DNA from 3 places in the Nocardiopsis protaetiae genome. Region 1 is predicted to be linked to each of the others. Evidence: predicted binding sites of a transcription regulator. Region 1 holds the regulator's gene; each other region holds the start of a gene.
The links. Region 1 encodes LexA, which represses DNA repair genes until DNA is damaged. Its sites were predicted from a motif close to TCGAACANNTGTTCGA; they were not measured.

Region 1 (6,720 bases):
GCGAGCGCCTTCAGGCCCAGCTTCCAGCCCTGGAAGTAGATGTGCTCGAAGTCCTCGACGGCGGCCTCCTCCGGCACGTTCACCGTCTTGGAGATCGCCCCGGACAGGAACGGCTGCACCGAGGCCATCATGCGCACGTGGCCCATCGGCTCGATGAACCGGCGGCCCATGGCGCAGTCGAACACCTCGTAGTGCTCCTCGCGCAGCCCGGGCGCGTCGACCACGTGCCCGTGCTCGGCGATGTACTCGACGATCGCCTCGATCTGCTCCTGCTGGTATCCGAGGTGGCCCAGGGCCCGCGACACCGACCGGTTGACGATCTGCATGGACCCGCCGCCGACCAGCTTCTTGAACTTCACCAGCGAGAAGTCCGGCTCGATCCCCGTCGTGTCGCAATCCATCATGAACCCGATGGTGTTGTGGCTGACGAGCCCGTTGGCCACGTAGGTGACGTTGTCGGGGACCGAGAGGTCGTAGGTGGGCTGCACTCCCCCGTCCTCGTTGGCCGCCACCCGCTCGAAGAGGTATCCGAGGGCGTGGCCGAGACGGGCGTCCGGGGTCTCGGCGTGGATCAGCGAGGCGATGCGCCGGGGCACGCCCGCGTACTTGCGCAGCGCCTGCAGGACGTCACCGCGGAGCGGGTGTCCCAGCGGCACCAGGTCCTCCCAGATCGTGCGCGGCAGGACGATCCGGTCCCGCTTGGGCGCGCGGTCCGGTTCCAGGTCCACCACGAGCCGGTTCTTGCGATCGCCCATGAAACCGACGATCTCGTCGAAGCGCAGCGCGTGGTCGAGGTTGCGCAGTCGGACGACGTGCAGGTCCCCGCCCAGGCCGCTGCGGGTCGTCCGGGTGGTGGTCGCCATGCCCAGGGCCAGCAGCAGGGTGCGTACCTCCCCGGCGAAGGAGTCGTGCGCGGTGGACAGACTCGGCACCCCTTCGAGCACCGTGCCGTCGGCCTCGAAGAGACCGCGCAGGAAGGCCGCGTACACGGCGGGGTCGTTGGCCTCCAGGACCGCCGAGGGCACCCGCGGCGTCCACCCCTTGCCGGTGTGGTCCTGTCCGGGCAACCCCTTGGCGAACCCGGCCGCCTTCCACCACCGGGCCAGCCGGACCGAGGAGAACAGGACCTCCCGGTATCCCTGCCTGCGCGTCACCTTGGGGGCCAGCCCGAAGCAGCCCTTGGCCAGGACGGCCAGGCGCTCGACGACGTCCTCGTCGGTGTCGGCGACGCAGAGCCGGATCCCCTCCGCGTGCAGGCTGCCGTCGCCCATGAAGTAGCCGACGAGCTCGGTCAGCTCCTCATCGACCGTGTCGGGGACGGTGACCCCCCGGTCGCCCGTGTAGTACGCCTGGTCCAGGACCGGCAGCGTCACATTCCGCGGGGCGCCGACGAGGGTGCCCATCTGCAGCGGGACGAGGTCGCCCTCGGAGATGTCGGCGAAGCGCCTCCACCTCCAGGCCCCGTCCGTGTCCACCACCTTGATCCGGTGGGTGTGCGTCCCCTGGAGCCGGTAGCCGCCCTCGGTGACGATGCGCCTTGTGGGCGCCTCGCCGTTGACGTAGAACTTCGTGGCCTGCCGCGGGCCCTCGTCCGTGGAGACGGTGGCGGACAGGTCCTGCCAGCGGGGGCCGTACACGTCGCCCAGCTCGGTCAGCCGGGTCAGCCCCCGGTCTGTGGTGACCAGGGTGTCCCCGGTCAGGCATCCGGTGGGAGCGAGGAGGCTCGCCTGGGCGTTGCGCCAGCCGTGGCGTTCGCCGGTCTCCAGGCAGTCGGCCCAGGCGCGGGTGGCGGCGGCGTGGATCGGCTCCTCCAGGGTGCCGACGGTGCGCAGGGCGTCGTTGGCGGCGGCGTGCTTGCGCATGACCCGGGTGTGGGACGCCTCGTTGCGCCGGTAGCCCTCGTAGGGGCCCACCACGCCGGCCAGCTCGGCGCTGCGCCGGTAGGCGACGCCGGTCATCAGCGAGGTGATCGCGGCGGCGACGGCGCGCCCGCCCTCGGAGTCGTAGGCGTGGCCGGTGGCCATGAGCAGGGCGCCGAGGTTGGCGTAGCCGATGCCGAGCTGGCGGTAGGCGCGGGTGATCTCGGCGATCTTCTCGGTCGGGAAGTCGGCGAACGTCACGGAGATGTCCATCGCGGTGATGACCAGCTCCGTCAGCCGGGTGAACCCCTCCACGTCGAACGTGCCGTCCTCGCGCAGGAACGCGAGCAGGTTGATCGACGCCAGGTTGCAGGACGAGTCGTCCAGGTGGAGGTACTCGGAACACGGGTTACTTGCACTGATACGTCCGGATTCGGGAGTGGTGTGCCAGTCCTGGATAGTGCCGTCGTACTGGACGCCCGGGTCGGCGCACTCCCAGGCGGCCTCGGCCATGCGGCGGAACAGGGCCTTGGCGTCGACCTCGTCGACGACCTCGCCGGAGGTGCGGGCGACCAGGCCGAAGCGCTCGCCGTTCTCGACGGCGCGCATGAACGCGTCGGAGACCCGCACCGAGTTGTTGGCGTTCTGGTACTGGACGCTGGCCATGTCGGCGCCGCCCAGGTCCATGTCGAACCCGGCGTCGCGCAGCGCCCGGATCTTGTGCTCCTCATGCGCCTTGGTGTCGATGAACTCGCCGATGTCGGGGTGGTCGACGTCGAGCACGACCATCTTGGCGGCCCGCCGGGTGGCCCCGCCGGACTTGATGGTGCCCGCGGAGGCGTCGGCGCCGCGCATGAACGACACCGGCCCCGAGGCGCTCCCGCCGGAGGAGAGCAGTTCCTTGCTGGAGCGGATCCGGGAGAGGTTGATCCCCGACCCTGAGCCGCCCTTGAAGATGATCCCCTCCTCCTTGTACCAGTCGAGGATCGACTCCATCGTGTCGTCGACCGACAGGATGAAACACGCCGAGACCTGCTGGGAGGCCGGGGTGCCGACGTTGAACCAGACGGGGGAGTTGAAGCTGAAGAACTGGTGGGAGAGCGCGTACTTGAGTTCGTGGTCGAAGACCTCGGCGTCGGCCTCGGTGGCGAAATAGCCGTGTTCGCGGCCGGTGCGGGTGTAGACGCCGACGACCCGGTCGATGAGCTGTTTGAGGCTCCACTCGCGCTGCGGGGTGCCGAGGGCGCCCCGGAAGTATTTCCCGGTGACGATCTGTGTGGCGTTCATCGACCAGGTCACGGGGAACTCGACCCCGCGCTGTTCGAAGTTCACCGTTCCGTCGCGCCAGTTCGTCATGACGACGTCCCGGCGCTCCCATTCCAGGGTGTCGTAGGGGTGGACGCCCTCGGTGGTGAAGATCCGCGGGATCTTCAGCCCCTTGCGCCTCCCCTTGCCCTTGCGTCCCGTCGATCCGCTGGTGGTTTCCGTCATGGCGGAGTCCCCCGAAGGTTGGGCGCGGGCGCGGCCCGCGCGCGGAGCCGTTGCGCGGGGGCGTTCCCTCGGCGCCCCCGGGGAGCGGCGTGTCAGGCCTTGGTGTCGGCCTCTTCCCTGGCCCGGGCCTCGGCCTCGCGGTCGCTGCGCAGGCTGGCGATCTCGGCCTCGAAGTCGGCGAGGCTCTCGAAACCGCGGTAGACACTGGCGAAGTGCAGGTAGGCGACCTCGTCGAGGTCGCGCATGGGTCCCAGGATGGCCAGACCGATCTCGTGGGCCGGGACCTCCGCGACGCCGCGGCCGCGGATCTCCTCTTCGACCTGCTGGCCGAGCTTGGCCAGCGCGTCCTCGGAGACCGGGCGGCCCTGGCAGGCGCGGCGGACGCCGGCGATGATCTTGGTCCGACTGAAGGGCTCGGTGACGCCGGAGCGCTTGGCGACCATCAGCAGGACGGTCTCCTGTGTGGTGAACCGGCGTTCGCAGGCCGGGCAGGAGCGGCGGCGGCGGATGGCCGCGCCGTCGTCGGTGGACCTGCTGTCGATCACCCGGGTGTCCGGATGGCGACAGAACGGGCAGTGCATCGCGGTTCACCTGCTTCCCTCGCCGAACTGACAACCCTGGGTCTACTTAACCACAACTCCTAGGTCGATGCTTCAAACACCGACACCAGATGTTGTGGTCGAACCTAGTCGGAGGGTCGGACGAACCGCAACTTTCACGCGCCCCGCGTGTCACACCCGCGCGCGCCGCCCAGGATATCGCCGCGAATCGCCTTCCACGGCGCGGCTCCGGGTTTTCGGTCGGCCCCTTGCACGGTGCGGATCCGCCCCGCATCCCCCGTTCTCGAACCCGGCGGCACATCTTCCGCCATTTCGGGGGCGACGCGACGTGAACACGTGTACACACGTAAGTGAGGCTGGAAAATCGCCGTGGGAAAACTCCTCCGGCAATTGTCCACAGGCCTCGAACGCTTGTTTGATATCACCGTGCGCAACGACTAACGTTGGCCTTGATTTCACGCCGGTTTCGCCATCACCGGGACTCAGGGTCCGGAGCGGTCGCAGAGCCGGTGGTGGCCAGTCGTGCGAACAGGCCCTGACCGAACCGATGCCGAGGAGGCCGGCCGTGCCGGAGGAGAATCCCGGACCCCTGGATTCCGGAACCACCACCGTTCTCTCGCCCGTGGGCGACGCGGGTGCGCCAGAGGAGCCGCCCAAGCTCACCGCCCGCCAGCAGAGCGTGCTGAACTGCATTCAGCGGTACCTGCGCGAGCGCGGCTACCCGCCGTCGATAAGGGAGATCGGCGAGTCGGTCGGCCTGTCCAGCCCCTCCAGCGTCGCGCACCAGCTCAAGGTGCTCCAGCGCAAGGGCTACCTGTACCGCGACCAGAACCGGCCGCGGGCCGTGGAGCTGCGCCAGCCGGGCCGCCCCGGGGTGCGCGCGCTGGTCCCCGCCGAGGAGCTGGACCCGGCGCACGCCACCCGGGTGCCGCTGGTGGGCCGGATCGCGGCGGGCGGTCCCATCCTGGCCGAGGAGTCGGTGGAGGACGTGCTGGCGCTGCCGCGGCAGCTGGTCGGCGAGGGCGCGCTGTTCATGCTCACCGTGGTCGGCGACTCGATGACCGACGCCGCCATCACCGACGGCGACATGGTGGTGGTCCGCCAGCAGCCCGACGCCGAGAACGGCGACATCGTCGCGGCGCTGCTGGACGAGGAGGCCACGGTCAAGGTGCTGCGCCGCGCCGAGGACGGGCACGTGTGGCTGATGCCGCGCAACGACGCCTACGAGCCGATCAACGGCGACGCGGCCACCATCCTGGGCAAGGTCGTCGCCGTGATGCGCCGCGTCTGAGCCGACGGCGGGTCGCACCCGTGCGGACACACGGGTGCACCCGGTACGGCCCACGGCCCCACCGGCGCCGCACCGTTCCGCCTCGGGCCCGCACCTCTGCCCCGGGCTCGCGCCGCATTCCCCGCTCGCACCGCATTCCCCGGACTCGGACCCGGGCCGACCGGTCTCCGGCCCCCGGGCCTTCGGCGTCGCCGCGGACACCCCGGGCGCCCCGGCCGCCTAGGCTATGGGGGTGTTCGCTCTCCTCTTCTCCCCGCGTGTCCGCGGGCGCGCGGCGGTCGCCGCGGCCGCGGCGCTGCTGCTGACCTCCGCCTGCGCTCCGGCCGAGGAGGAGTCCGCTCCCCCGCCCGGGGTGGCCGGGCCCGAGCGGGAGCTGAGCTTCACCGTGGACGGGGTGGAGGTGTTCGCCACCCTCACCCTGCCCGAGGACACGTCCGGCCCGGTGCCGGGCGCGCTGATCGTCTCGGGCAGCGGCCCCACCGACCGCGACGGCAACAGCGCCATGCGCCCGGACGCGAACACCAACCTCAACCTGGCGCGCGTCCTGGCCAAGGCCGGGGTGGCCTCGCTGCGCTACGACAAGTTCGGCAGCGGCGAGACCGGCCTGGGCGACCTCGACCCGGACGAGCCGGTGGACCCGGACGTGTTCGACGCCCAGCTGGTCGCGGCCTACGAGGCGATGGCCGGGCAGCGCGAGGTGGACCCGGCCCGTACCGCGGTGGTGGGGCACAGCGAGGGGTCCCTGTACGCGCTGCGCGCCCACACGCTGGTGGACGCCTCCCCCGCGCTGGTGCTGGCCGCACCGGTGGGCGAGCGCTACCTGGACGTGCTGGACCGCCAGCTCACCGAGCAGGTGCGCGCGGCCGAGGCGACGGGGCAGATCCCCGAGACGCAGGCGGTGACCCTGCTCTCCGACGCCCGCGCCGCACGGGCCGCCCTGCGCGGCGGCCGACAGGTCCCCGACGACCTCACCGACATGGTGGGCGTCCTGTACTCGCCGCAGAACGCCGCGTTCCTGGCCCGGATGGACGCGCTGGACCCGGTGGAGCTGGCCGCCGGCCTGCCCGCGGACACCCCGGTGCTGGTGCTGTGGGGCGAGGCCGACGCGCAGGTCACCCGCGAGGACGTGGACCGGCTGATGACCGGCCTGCCCGAGGCCGTACGGGTGGACGTGCCCGAGGCCGACCACATCCTCCGTGTCTACGAGGACGAGCCGGGGGCGACGGTGCTGGACGCCGAGCGTCCCTTCGCCCCGCAGGTCGCCCCGGCCCTGGCGGAGTTCGTCGACACCGCCTGGTGACCGGCGCCGTCACCGGCGCCAGCACCGGCGCCGGCGCGGGTCAGTCCTCCTCGACGACGATCTCCTCGGGGAGGGCGGCCACGGTGGCGCGGGCGATCTCCTCCGCGCCGGAGGTGAGGCGCTCGTCGTCGGCGGGCTCGCGGCCGTCGTACCCGGCGGCGGCCGAGTAGCAGGTCTCCAAGTAGAGGTTGGACTCCAGCACGGCCACGCAGGCGGTGG
Region 2 (6,720 bases), on a different contig from region 1:
GACGGTGCCGGGGAGGGGCATGCGGACCAGCCGGCCGGCCTCCTCCAGGGCGGCCAACCATTCCGGGTGGACGCCGCGGGCGGCCGCTTCCCCCGTGGTCAGCGGGCCGAGTTCGCGCAGCAGGTCGGCGGCGCCCTCCTCGTCGCGGACCGGGGCGGCGGTGCGCTGGAGCAGCCCGTCGACCTCCGCCACCACGTCCGGGTCGAGCAGGTCCCGCAGGTCGGTGCGGCCCAGCAGGTCCGACAGCAGCGACGGGTCCAGGGCCAGCGCACCGGCGCGCGCCTCGGCGGCCGGGACGTCCCCCTCGTACAGGAACGCCGCCGTGTACTCCATCAGCAGCGACCGGGCGAAGGGCGAGGCCCGGTCGGTCTCCACCTCCACCACCCGCACCTCGCGCGAGCGCACCCCGCGCAGCACCCCCGCCAGCGCGGGCACGTCGAACAGGTCCTGCAAGCACTCGCGCGCCGTCTCCAGCACGATCGGGAACGACCCGTAGCGGCCCGCCACCGACAGCAGGTGCGAGGCGCGCAGCCGCTGCTGCCACAGCGGCATCCGCCGGTCCGGGCGCTGGCGGGGCAGCAGCAGCGCGCGGGCCGCGCACTCGCGGAACCGGGAGGCGAACAGCGCCGACCCGGTGAGTTCGTCGGTGACCACCGCCTCCACCGTCTCGGGGTCCACCGCCACCAGCTCGGCCAGCACCCCGGGCTCGTCCAGCCCGCCCACGGTGTCGGGCAGGTTCAGAACAATCCCGTCGTCGCCGTGCAGCACCCGGCTCTCCACCCCGTACCGCTCGCGGATCCGCGCCGCGACCGCCAGCGCCCACGGCGCGTGCACCCGGTCGCCCAGCGGCGAGTGGACCACCACCCGGCGGTCGCCCACCTGGTCGCGGAACCGCTCGATGACGACCGTGCGGTCGTCGGGCACGTGCCCGGTCGCCTCCCGCTGGTCGGCGACGTAGGCGGCCAGGTTGCGGGCCGCCCACGGGTCCAGCCCCGCGAACCCGGCCACCGCCTGCCCGGGGTCCTCGCCCAGGCGGCGCACCGCCGCGCCGATGGCCCGGCCCAGCTCCACCGGGCGGCCCTGGGCGTCGGCCTTCCAGAACGGCATCCGGCCCGGGCGGCCCGGGGCCGGGGACACCAGCACCCGGTCGGCGGTGATCCCCTCGATCCGCCAGGAGGAGGAGCCCAGGACGAACACGTCGCCCACCCGGGACTCGTACACCATCTCCTCGTCCAGCTCGCCGACCCGAGTCGGTGCCCGGCTCGTCCCTTCCTGCGTTCCGGCCAGGTGCACGGTGTACATGCCCCGGTCCGGGATGGTGCCCCCGGCCACCACCGCCAGCCGCTGGGCGTCCGGCCGGGCCCGCAGCACGTCGGCCTGGCGGTCCCACACCAGGCGCGGCCGCAGCTCGGCGAACTCGTCGGAGGGGTAGCGGCCCGACAGCATGTCCAGCACCGACTCCAGTACGCTGTCCGCCAGCCCGGCGAACGGCGCGGCCCGCCGCAGCACCGCGGCCAGCTCCGCCACCGGCCACTCGTCCATCGCGACCATCGCCACGATCTGCTGGGCCAGCACGTCCAGCGGCGACCGGGGCATGCGCAGCGGCTCGATGTCGCCCGCGCGCATCCGCTCCACCGCCACCGCCGTGGTGAGCAGGTCGCCGCGGAACGCCGGGAGGAACACCCCGCGCGAGGTGCCGCCCACCTGGTGCCCCGCCCGGCCCACCCGCTGGAGCCCGGAGGCCACCGACGGCGGCGCTGCCACCTGCACCACCAGGTCCACCGCGCCCATGTCCACGCCCAGCTCCAGGCTGGAGGTGGCCACCACGCAGCGCAGCCGCCCCGCCTTGAGGTCGTCCTCCACCACGGCCCGCTCGGACTTGGACATCGAGCCGTGGTGGGCGCGGGCGATCAGCGGCGCGGCGCCCCGGCTGCTCCCGGACTGGGCGATGACGAACGCCGGGACCTCCTCGGGCGGCGGCTCCAGGCCGAGGCGTTCGGCGTACAGGTCGTTGAGGCGGGCGCACAGCCGCTCGGCGGTGCGCCGGCCGTTGGTGAACACGATGGTGGACCGGTGCTCCTCCACCAGGTCCAGCACCCGCTGCTCCAGGTGCGGCCACAGGGAGCCGCCGCCGGAGGGGGGACCCGTGGCGGGGGTGGCGCTCAGCGAGACGGGGGCCGGGGGCGCGGGCGCTTCGAACGGCTCGACCTCCGCACCCGTCTCCTCCGCCGCCTCCTCGGCTTCGGCGGCCTCCAGGGCCCGGGGCGCGGGCAGGTCCGGCTCGTCCATGTCGAACACCGGCACCGCCACGCTCAGATCCAGGTGCGGGGCGTCCGGCGGGGCCACGATGTCGGCGCCGCCCAGGAACTCCGCCACGGTCTCCGCGGGGCGCACCGTCGCCGACAGCCCGATCCGCAGGGTGCGCCGGTCCACCAGCTCCTCCAGCCGCTCCAGGCTCAGGGCCAGGTGGGCGCCGCGCTTGGTGCCCGCCAGGGCGTGCACCTCGTCCACGATCACGGTCTCCACGCCGGTCAGCCCCTCGCGGGCCCTGGAGGTGAGCACCAGGAACAGTGATTCGGGGGTGGTGATGAGGATGTCCGGCGGCCGGGTGGCCATCCGCCGCCGCTCGTCCGCCGGGGTGTCGCCGGTGCGCACGCCCACCGTCACCGGGGACACCGGGGCGCCCAGCTCCGCGGCGGCCGCCGAGATGCCCGCCAGCGGGGCGCGCAGGTTGCGTTCGACGTCCACGGCCAGCGCCTTGAGCGGTGAGACGTACAGCACCCGGCAGCGCCGCGCCGGGTCCGCCGGGACCGGGGAGGCGAGCAGCCGGTCCAGCGACCACAGGAACGCCGCCAGGGTCTTGCCCGAGCCGGTCGGGGCCACCACCAGGGTGTCGCGCCCGCCCGCGACCGACGCCCACGCGCCCTCCTGCGCCGGGGTCGGGCCGCCGGGGAAGGCGTGTTCGAACCAGGCCCGGGTGGCGGGGCCGAAAGTGGAGGGTGTCATCGGTCCAGTCTGCCCTGCGGGGGCGACGATTCCGGGGAGGCCGCGGCCCGCGGACAACGGCCCCGGCGGCCTGTGGACAACGGCCGACACCGGACCGGGGGATCGACGATACTGGGGCCGATGAGACTGACTGTTTTCTGGCGCAACATGTACGAGCAGTTCGGCGAGGCGTACGCGCAGAGCCTGGCCAAGGACTACGTGATCGAGGGGCTGGGCTCGCGCACCGTCGAGGGCGCGCTCGCCGACGGGGTCGCCGCCAAGGAGGTCTGGCGGGCCGTCTGCGACGCGTTCGACCTCCCGACGGCGGCGCGCTGACCACACACAAGAGGGGGGACGCGTTTTCGCGTTCGACCGGAAATCGAACATGGGTTCGGGTAGGCTGGGGTTGTCCACAGGCCGACGCCGGACACCGCGATTGTCGGACCGACCGCGTAGCGTCGTGCACATCATGAAGAAGAAGGCATCGACCCAACAGGGGTATCCCGTGGCATCTGGAGACCGAGAGAAGGCTCTCGAAACCGCCCTCGCGCAGATCGAGCGGCAGTTCGGCAAGGGCTCCGTCATGCGCCTGGGCGACGACGACCGTCCGCCCATCGAGGCCATCCCCACCGGGGCGATCGCCCTCGACGTGGCCCTGGGCATCGGCGGCATCCCGCGCGGGCGCATCGTCGAGATCTACGGCCCCGAGTCCAGCGGTAAGACCACCGTCGCGCTGCACGCGGTGGCCAACGCGCAGAAGCTCGGCGGCATCGCCGCGTTCGTCGACGCCGAGCACGCGCTGGACCCCGAGTACGCCAAGAAGATCGGTGTCGACACCGACAACCTGCTGCTCTCCCAGCCCGACACCGGCGAGCAGGCGCTGGAGATCGTCGACATGCTGATCCGCTCCGGCGCGGTCTCCATCATCGTCATCGACTCCGTGGCGGCCCTGGTGCCCCGCGCCGAGATCGAGGGCGAGATGGGCGACAGCCACGTCGGCCTGCAGGCCCGGCTCATGTCGCAGGCGCTGCGCAAGATCGCCGGCGCGCTCAACCAGACCGGCACCACCGCGATCTTCATCAACCAGCTGCGCGAGAAGGTCGGCGTGATGTTCGGCTCCCCGGAGACCACCAGCGGTGGCCGGGCGCTCAAGTTCTACTCGTCGGTGCGCCTGGACGTGCGCCGCATCGAGACCCTCAAGGACGGCACCGACGCGGTCGGCAACCGCACCCGCGTCAAGGTCGTCAAGAACAAGGTGGCGCCGCCCTTCAAGCAGGCCGAGTTCGACATCCTGTACGGGGTGGGCGTCTCCCGCGAGGGCAGCCTCATCGACCTGGGCGTGGAGCACGGCATCGTGCGCAAGTCGGGCGCCTGGTACACCTACGACGGCACCCAGCTCGGCCAGGGCAAGGAGAACGCGCGCAACTTCCTGCGCGACAACTCCGACATCGCCAACGAGGTCGAGAAGAAGATCAAGGAGAAGCTGGGCGTCTCCACCGGCGACGACAGCGCCTCGGGCCCCGAGGCGGACCCCAAGGCGGCCGCCGCCGACAAGGCCCCCGCCGCCGCGGCTCCGGTGGCCGAGGCCAAGGCCCCGGCCAAGAAGGCACCGGCCAAGACCACCACCGCCAAGGCGCCCGCGACGGATGCGTGAGGCCGACACCCCGCCGGACGGTGACGACGGCTCCGAGGCCGCACCGGCCGCCGGCGGGGAGAAGGCACTGAACAGGGCCCGCACCCTGGCCCTGCGCATGCTCGCGCACAAGCCGCGCACCGCCGCGCAGCTGGAGGCGGGTCTGCTGCGCCGTGGCCACGAGGAGGAGATCGTGGCCACGGTCATGGACGAGTGCACCCGCGCGGGGCTGGTGGACGACGCCGTCTTCTCCCGCGCCTGGGTGAGCTCGCGCCACCACGGCCGGGGGCTGTCCCGCGCCGCGCTCACCCGTGAGCTGCGCACCCGCGGCGTGGCCGAGGAGACCGTCCGCGACGCGGTCGCCGAACTCGGCGACGAGGAGGAGGCGGCCGCCGCCCGGGCCCTGGCCCGGCGCAGCCTCGCCGGCAGCCGCGGCCGCGAACGCGAGACCCGCGTCCGCCGCGCCCTGGGCGTGCTCGCCCGCAAGGGCTACGGCGGCGGCCTGTCCTACCGCATCGTCCGCGAGGAACTGGAGTCCGAGGGCATCGACACCGACCTGGAGGAACCCCCGGAGTAGGCCCCGCCGGGGTGGGCGTATCGCCCCGTGTGGGCTGCCGGGGAACGGGACCGGTACGGCGCGGACCGAAGGTGTCGGCGGTGGTCCGCTCGGACCACGGCCCGCCGGGGTGGACGTATCGCCCCGCGTGGACGGCCGGGTACACCGCGCCGTGCACAGGACCGGTACGGACCGGATCGCAGCCTGCCGCAGCGCGCATGGGTGGATCGGTGCGGGCCGACGACATGACCGGGAGCCCCCGAAGGGACGTGTGCCGGGGCGGCGGACACGGCGGGTGGCGTGAGGAGAGGACAGCACATGACCGAGGAGGTCATTCCGATTCTGCGGGTGGCCGACGCCGCCGCGGCGGCGCGGTGGTATGCCCGCCTGGGCTTCGAGTTCGGCTGGGAGCACCGGTTCGAGCCGGGGCTGCCGGCCTTCGTCGAGGTGCACCGGGGGCGGGTGAGGCTGTTCCTGTCCGAGCACACCCAGGACGCCCGGCCGGACACCCTGGTCTACCTGCGGCTGAACGATATCGACGCGGTCGCCGCCGAGTTCGGCGTTCCGGTCGAGGAGGCGCCGTGGGGCCGCGAGCTGGCGCTGCGCGACCCCGACGGCAACCGGCTGCGGGTCGGCGAGCCGACCGGCTGACCGCTCAGTGGCCGGGGGCGGACTCGGGCTCCGGGGCCCCGTCGGTGCCGTCCAGGACCGCGGAGGCGGACACGTCGCCCGGCGGGGTCCGGAGCGGCTCGGCCTCGTCCGCGGCCTCCGGCTCGGGCTCCGGGCGCGGGGCGGGCGGCTCGGCGGCCAGCTCCAGCGGCGGCACGTCCGCCGCGAACCCGAACACCCGCGCGTACAGCCCCAGCTCGGCCTCCAGCGACTCCCTGCGCGCCCTCTCCCCGGTGAACCCGTGCGCCTCGCCCTCGAACTCCAGCAGCGCGTACGGCACCTTGCGCTCACCCAGCGCCGTCGCCATGGCGAACGCCTGGTCCGGCGTCACCACCGGGTCCTCCAGACCCTGGAGCAGCAGCACCGGCACGTCGATCTCCGCGGTCCGGTTGATCGGCGACCGCTCCCGATACCGCTCCACGAACCCCGGCAGCAGGCCCACCAGCGTGTCCAAGAACCGCGACTCGAAGTCGTGGGTGGTGCGCACCAGGCCCAGCAGGTCGGTCACCCCGAAGTAGGACACCCCGCAGGCGAACACGTCCCCGGTGACCGCCACCAGCGCCGTGTACCCGCCCGCGCTCGGCCCGCGCACCGCCAGCCGCTCCGGGTCGGCCTCGCCCCGCTCCACCAGGGCCCGGGCCACCGCGGTGACGTCCTCGACGTCCACCACGCCCCACTCCTTGTGCAGGCGCTTGCGGTAGGAGCGCCCGTACCCGGTGGACCCGGCGTAGTTGACGTCCACCACGCCGATGCCCCGGCTGGTGAAGTAGGCCTTGAGCGGGTCGAACGCGGTGGTGGCGTGCGACACCGGGCCGCCGTGCACCCACACCGCGTACGGGGCCGGGCCCCGTGCCGTGTGCTCGGGGTGGGTCGGCGG
Region 3 (6,720 bases), on a different contig from region 1:
GCCGCCGGGTGGTGGGCGTGTTCCGGCGTGGTGGTGTCCGCGGGCCGGTCCCCGGCCCGGGGGGCGGGGTCGGGCGCGTTCCGGAAGGGGATCACGTTGGGCCGGGCCGGCGGCGCCGGCGCGGGCTCGGCGGGCGGGTCGGGCTCGGGAGCGGGGGGCTCGGCCCGGTCGGCCGGCTCGGGCCGCGGCGCGGCGGGGGCCGGGGCCGGCGGAGCGGCCGGGGGTGCGGGCGGTGCCGGGGGCTGCGCCGCCGGAGGCTGGACCACAGGGGGCTGTGCCACCGAGGGCTGTGCCGCCGGGGACGGGGCGGGGCGGATACCGGGGGCGGGGTCGGGCCGCCGGAACGGGTTGGCCCCCGCCGGTCGCCGGGGCCGGGTGCCGCGGCCGCTCTCGGGCAGGCCGTCGAGCAGGCCGCCGAGCGGTCCGAGTCCGGGCGCCCCGGTGGTCCGGCCGTGCGAGTCCTCGCCGCCGGAGCCGCCGTGGCGGGATTCCTCGCGGTCGTCCTCGGTCATGATCGCCCCCCGTGAAGATGTGTCGACTGCCCGTTCCCACTGCTCGTTCCGGTGTTCGACCGGCAAGAGTAGCCTGCGGCGGTACACCGCTCGTACGTGTCCCCGGGCCTTGGGCGGATCGCCTCTCGACCCCCTTGCCCAAGCCCCGCACATCACCGTCAACTGTGCCAGAGCCACCCGGAGGGCGCGCGGGCGGCGTCCGTTACCTCCCGTGTCATCCCAGGTGGAAGCGGATTTCGGCGGACTGCGGAAAGTGCCGCGGGGCGGCGGCGGGCACCGGTGGACACCGACGGCGGCACACCCGGCATGCGGCTTTCATCGCCCGGTGTCCGGTGTTGCGGAACGGCGCGTCCGGAACCGGCCAGCGCTCCCGCCCCTTTTCACGCACGGATGGTTACCCACCGTGGTCGGACCTGTGCGAGAGTGGCTGGGCCCCTGCCCCCGGGAACCCCCATCGCGCATCCGAAGGAGACGACCCGCATGCGACGACGCACGTTCCTCACCGGTGCCACCGCCGCGGCCGGACTGGCCGCGCTGGGCGGCGTTGCGGCGCCCCGCACCGCCCTGGCCGTGGGGGACGGCACCGTTCCCCGCGTCCTGGCGGAGACCGCCCCCGCCGGCTCCCCCGTTCTCACCGAGCGGCCGTTCGACGTGGTCACGGTGACCGGCCGCCCCGGCGCCCACGGCGCCATCCGGTTCCGGACCCCCTCCGGCACCGGCGACTGGGAGCCCCTCCACCTGCACGCCGAGGGCCGCGAGGACGACGCACCCGTGGGCTCCGCCCTGGTCCGCGCCCCCGAGGGCGCCACCGGCTACGAGGCCGACATCGCCGGGGACACCGCCGCCGTGAACCTGTTCGACGGCGAGGGCCTGCGCGTCGGCGGCCCCGAACGCACCTCCCTGTCCGCGCGGGAGACCCGCTCCGCGGACCTGCCCCTCCTGCGCCTGCGCACCCGAGCCGGATGGGGCGCCGACGAGTCCTGGCGGTTCGACGACGAGGGCGACGACCTGTGGCCCGCGGTGTTCCACCCGGTGCAGGCGATCACCGTGCACCACACCGCCATGGCGACCACCGGCGACCACGCCGCCGACGTGCGCGCCGTGTACTACCTGCACGCGGTGCAACAGGCCTGGGGCGACATCGGCTACCACCTGCTCATCGACCCCGAGGGCGGGGTGTACGAGGGCCGCCACTCCGGTGAGGACGGCGTCCCCGTCTTCTCCGGCCTCCCGCTGCCCGGCCGGGCACGCTCCGTCACCGCCGGGCACGCCTTCGGGGTCAACCACGGCAATATCGGCGTGTGCCTGCTCGGGGACTTCACCGACGCCCTGCCCACCCGGGCCGCCCAGGACTCCCTGGTGCACGTGCTGAGCCTGCTGTGCGCGGTGACCGGGGTGGACCCGCGCGCCGGGATCGACTACACCAACCCCGCCACCGGTGACGTCACCCCCGGCCCTGCGCTGGGCCGGCACCGCGACTGGCTGTCCACCGAGTGCCCCGGCAACGCCTTCGCCGAGGTGTTCGACACCGCCGTCCGCGACCGCGTCGCCCGCGGCCTGGTCTGAGCCCTCGCGGCCCGAACCCCCGCGATCCGAACCCCGCGGCCGGTGCTCCCGGCGCCGGCCGCGGAGCACGCCCTACGCTTGTGGAACCGAGTCCTGTGAACCCGGGAGAGTTCCCCGATGACCGCCCTGCGACCGCCGCACCCCGTCCTGCCCTCCGTCGTCCTGGAGACCGAGCGGCTGCGCCTGCGCGCCTTCATCGAGGACGACATCGACGACGTGTACGCCGCCTGTAGCGATCCGGGCCTGCAGGCCTGGCTCCCCCTCCCCCGCCCCGACGTCCCCTACACGCGCGCCGACGCCGAGCAGTGGTGCCGGGAGATCGCCCCGGGGATGCGCACCGGCGGCGAGGGCCAGCAGTGGGCGGTCACCCTCAGGGACGGCGGCCGGCTGGTCGGCGCGGTGGGGCTGGTCCGCGTGATGTGGCAGGCGATGAACAGCGAGATCGGCTACTGGGCGGCCCCCGCCGAACGCGGCCGGGGCCACGTCACCGAGGCGGTGGTCGCGGTGTCGCGCTGGGCCCTGGACCAGGGGTTCCAGCGGCTGGAGATCAAGGCGGCCACCGAGAACACGGCCTCGCGCCGGGTGGCCGTGAAGTCCGGTTTCACCCTGGAGGGCGTGGAGCGCAGCGCCATGCCGCTGCACGGGGGCCGCCGCGCCGACCTGGCCGTGTACGGGCTGATCCCCGCCGACCTCCACGGCTAGCCGGATCGCGGCGCGCCGCCCGCCTCACCCCCACACCCGGGACAGCGACCAGGTCCCGGTGGCGGTGTCGTGGCGCAGTTCGTACACCCCCTCGGAACCGGCGGCGCCGGCCTCCAGCCGCCAGTGCTCGCTGCGCGGTGTCAGGGGGCCGCGCGAGGGCCGCCACCCGTCCTGCGGCGTCACCCAGTGGTCCATGATCCGGCGCACGCCGTAGACCCTGCCGTTCCAGGTGAACCGGGCCGGCCGGCCCGCGTCCACCACGACCGTCACCTCTGTCCCGTAGTACCTTCCCACGACACTTCCCCTCGGCATCGACCCCTCCGGCCCCGCATGTGCCCGCCCGTGGGGAAGATACGGACAGATGTTCGAACAAGTGTTCCCACAGTAGCGAAATCGGCCGACCCGTGGAACTGTTTCGCGAAGGTCGGCATCACCTCAGGTGACCGGCGCGCGACACCCCCTGTCGGCCCGCCGCCCGCCGGCCCCGGGGAGCCCCTGCCCGGAACCGCACGGCGTGTCGCCCTCGGTACGCTTGCACCACCCCATCCCCGATCCAGGCGAGGACCCTCCACCGTGACGTCGAACGGCCACCAGAGCGGCAAACCCCTGCGCGCGGGCGACCCCCGGGAACTCGGTGGCCACCGGATCACCGCACGTCTGGGCCGGGGCGGCATGGGCACCGTCTACCTGGCGGAGGACGCCTCCGGGCGGCCCGTCGCCATCAAGCTCATCCACCCCGACCTGGCCGACGACGAGTCGTTCCGGCTGCGGTTCGCCCGCGAGGTGGAGTCGGCCCGCCGGGTCGCCCGGTTCTCCACCGCCGGGGTCATCGACGCCCGGTTGGAGGGCGACACGCTGTTCATCGTCTCCGAGTACGTCCCGGGGCCGAACCTGGACGAGGCGGTCCGCCGGGGCGGCCCGATGTCCGGGGGCACCCTGGACGGCCTGGCCATGGGCGTGGCCGCCGCGCTCACCGCCATCCACGGGTCGGGGGTGATCCACCGCGACCTCAAGCCCGCCAACGTGCTGCTGTCCCCGGTGGGCCCCAAGGTGATCGACTTCGGGATCGCCCGCGCCCTGGAGGACTCCGGCGGCGGGGTCACCCGGTCCAGCCAGCTGCTGGGCACCCCTTCGTACATGGCCCCCGAACTGCTGATGGGCGAGCGGCCCACGGCCGCGGCCGACATCTTCGCCTGGGGCTGCCTGGTGGCCTTCGCCGGTATCGGCGAGGCGCCGTTCGACGCCCCCACCGTGCCCGCGGTGCTGCACAACATCACCTCGGCGCCGCCCCGGCTGGAGGGGCTGGACCCGAGCCTGTACGACCTGGTGGCCGCGGCCCTGGACAAGGACCCGGCCCGGCGGCCCACCTCGCAGCAGATCCTGGCCCGGCTGACCGGGCAGGAGGCCCCGGCCGAGGCCGAGGTGCGGCGCAGCATCAGCGACTCCTGGGAGGTGCCGACCGGCCTCCCGGTCCCGGGCGCGCCGCCCGTCCCGGGCACCCCGCCGCACGGGCGGACCCCGCCCGAGGGGGCCACCGCGCCCTTCCCGCAGGGGCAGGTCCGGCAGGGGCAGATGCAGGGGTCCGGCCCGGCGGCGCCCTACCGGCAGGCCCAATCCCCCGCCTACCAGGGCCCCAGCGGCGGGCAGGTCCCGCCGACGCTGTACGGCCAGGCCCACTACGGGCCCGGCGGCCAGGTGGCGCCCACCCACCAGATACCCGCCGGGTACCCGTCCCCGCCGCACGGGCAGCCCGCGTACGGTTCGCACGCGGGCCCGGGCGGCCCCGGCACCCCGGTGCCGCCGCACGGGGGCGGCGACGCGAACGGGTCGGGTGAGGCCCCCAGGGGCGGCCGCCGCCGGCTGCTCGGCCTCGGGGCGGGCGCGGGCGCGCTCGTGCTGGTCGCCGGGATCGGCGCGGTGGCCCTGATCGACCGCGGCGAGGAGATCCCGCCGAGCAGCACCCTGTACAGGGTCGACTTCAGCACCAACCCCCCGTGGAACTCCGTGATCCAGGAGGAGGGGGAGAGCGACGGGTACTGGGCCGAGCAGCGCGGCTACCTGCTCTCACTGGAGCCGAGCGACATGTCCGACTCCCGCGGGGAGCTGGTCCCGCTGTCCTCCGTCTCGGAGGAGGACCCGCTGCCCGCCGCCCTCGTCGTGAGCGCCACGGCCTACGCCGTCCAGGGCCCGGAGACGGGACTGTTCGGCGTGCGCTGCTGGCACAACTTCGACGACGACCGGAACCGGAGCCAGTACGAGGCGCTGCTGCGCTTCGACGGGGGCGCCGAACTGCGGCGGCTGAGCGACCGGGAGGGGGACCAGGTCCTCGCCGACACCGGCACGGTGGGCTCCTTCGAGCCCTACCCCGTGGTCGACGCCGGGACCCGGCCCGAGGGCTACGACCCGACCGACCCCTACGACTTCGACGCCGAGGCGGTCCCGCTCAACACCGTCACCCTGACCTGCCGCTACCACGACGCGGAGGACCCGGACGGGGAGCGGATGGAGCTGTCGATGTGGGTCAACGACGAGCACGTGCTGTCCCACACCGACGAGGAGCCGCTGCCCGACAACGCCGAGGAGGTCGACGACCGCCGCCAGTCCGGGATGTCGGTCCGCCCCGGCCCGGGGCTGGAGCCGCTGAGCGTGCTCTTCACCGACTTCTACGTCGGCGAGATCACCGACGAGGAGGCGCGCTAGCGCGCCGGGGCCCGTGCGGGCGGGGTGCCGCCGTGGCACCCCGGCCCGGTGCCCCGCCGGGGTACCGGGCCGTCCTCGGGCCGGCGGACCTGTTCTTCCGGGCCCCGGCGAACACCCTCAGGAGGTCAGGACGGGGAGCCTCAGGTACGAGGCGCGCTCGCCGCCGGTGTGGATGATGTGCCGTCCGCTGTTGGCGGGGGCGTAGTCCTTCGTCCCGGGCATCATCGGCCCCAGGATGTTCCGAGAGCTGACGACGAACCGGAGCTGCTCACCGGGGTAGAACACCAGACCCACGGGGAGCAGCTCGATCTCGACCTCGACGACCTCGCCCGGGGAGAGCTTCTCCACCCGGTCGAAGGAGTGGACGGGGATGTCATCGGTCGAGAGCGTCTCGTCGAGATGGCGCAGGGAGACCCGCAGGCGCCCGTCCGACCCCTTGTAACGCAGGATCGTCGCACCGTTCTCGGTGACGTCGTGGGCCATCGCGCTCCGGTTCGGCGTGGTGAACTCCTGCAACGGGGTTCCGTGCCGATCGAGCTTCTGGACCAGCACGAACAGGTCCATGTCGTCGGAGCCCTCGGCCTCGACCCACAGGTGCGCCTTCGGGTAGCCGACCAGTGTGGTCTCCTCCTCGAAACGGGTGAGGAACGACACCAGGTCCGGGGCGGCGTCCACGGCATAGCCCGCGGAGGCCTCCTCCGCCGGGACGGCGGTGCCCAGGGAGCGTGAACGCGCGTCGAGGTGGTACCTGGTCGGTGTCACCCCGGCCGGCGGGAACTCCTGCGCGGGGACCGCGACCCGGCCGCCGCCCTCCAGGTCCAGCACCGAGTAGCGCACGCGCGGCGTCTTCTCCCAGCCGTTGTCCTCGCCCTTGAGGAAGTGGTCGAAGAAGCGGCGCAGGTCCTCGACGTTGGCCTGGTCGTAGTAGTCGGGCCACTCCTGGCCGTTGTGGATGCGCAGCCACTTGTCCCGGGAGGCGATCCTGCGCCAGGCGCGGAAGGTGCCCGCGGTGTGCAGGGTGTTGGAGTAGCTGGCCACGACGTAGGCGGGCACCGTGATCCGGTCGAAGCGCGGGATCTTGTTCTCCCACAGCCCGTCCATGAGCGGGTGCTCCTCGATCTCGGTGAGGATGTCCTCCTTCCGGTTCCTCCCCCAGAAGCTGCCGTTCTGCAGGGTCGCGGCGAACCCGGTGTCCGGCATGCCGCCGCGCAGGGCCAGGTCGCGGTAGACGTCGCTCACG

Region 2: a site for LexA is predicted at 3,365-3,380, ahead of recA (recombinase RecA). Genes of this name have one in related genera too.
Region 3: a site for LexA is predicted at 3,146-3,161, ahead of ACJOT3_RS11805 (DUF6504 family protein). Genes of this name have one in related genera too.

The regions. Positions count from the first base shown of each region.
Region 1 is NZ_JBJJBV010000124.1:220-6,939, reverse strand. Features, by position in the region: gene ACJOT3_RS19195 (vitamin B12-dependent ribonucleotide reductase) at 1-3,350, opposite strand, end outside; gene nrdR (transcriptional regulator NrdR) at 3,443-3,931, opposite strand; gene lexA (transcriptional repressor LexA) at 4,476-5,201, shown strand; gene ACJOT3_RS19180 (alpha/beta hydrolase family protein) at 5,428-6,501, shown strand; partial or broken gene ACJOT3_RS19175 (hypothetical protein) at 6,542-6,720, opposite strand, start outside.
Region 2 is NZ_JBJJBV010000133.1:1,702-8,421, reverse strand. Features, by position in the region: gene ACJOT3_RS20105 (DEAD/DEAH box helicase) at 1-3,006, opposite strand, end outside; gene ACJOT3_RS20100 (DUF3046 domain-containing protein) at 3,127-3,321, shown strand; gene recA (recombinase RecA) at 3,491-4,639, shown strand; gene ACJOT3_RS20090 (regulatory protein RecX) at 4,632-5,195, shown strand; gene ACJOT3_RS20085 (glyoxalase superfamily protein) at 5,493-5,825, shown strand; gene ACJOT3_RS20080 (S9 family peptidase) at 5,830-6,720, opposite strand, start outside.
Region 3 is NZ_JBJJBV010000058.1:12,151-18,870, reverse strand. Features, by position in the region: gene cobT (nicotinate-nucleotide--dimethylbenzimidazole phosphoribosyltransferase) at 1-512, opposite strand, end outside; gene ACJOT3_RS11815 (peptidoglycan recognition protein family protein) at 993-2,078, shown strand; gene ACJOT3_RS11810 (GNAT family N-acetyltransferase) at 2,196-2,780, shown strand; gene ACJOT3_RS11805 (DUF6504 family protein) at 2,805-3,092, opposite strand; gene ACJOT3_RS11800 (serine/threonine-protein kinase) at 3,354-5,480, shown strand; gene ACJOT3_RS11795 (CocE/NonD family hydrolase) at 5,598-6,720, opposite strand, start outside.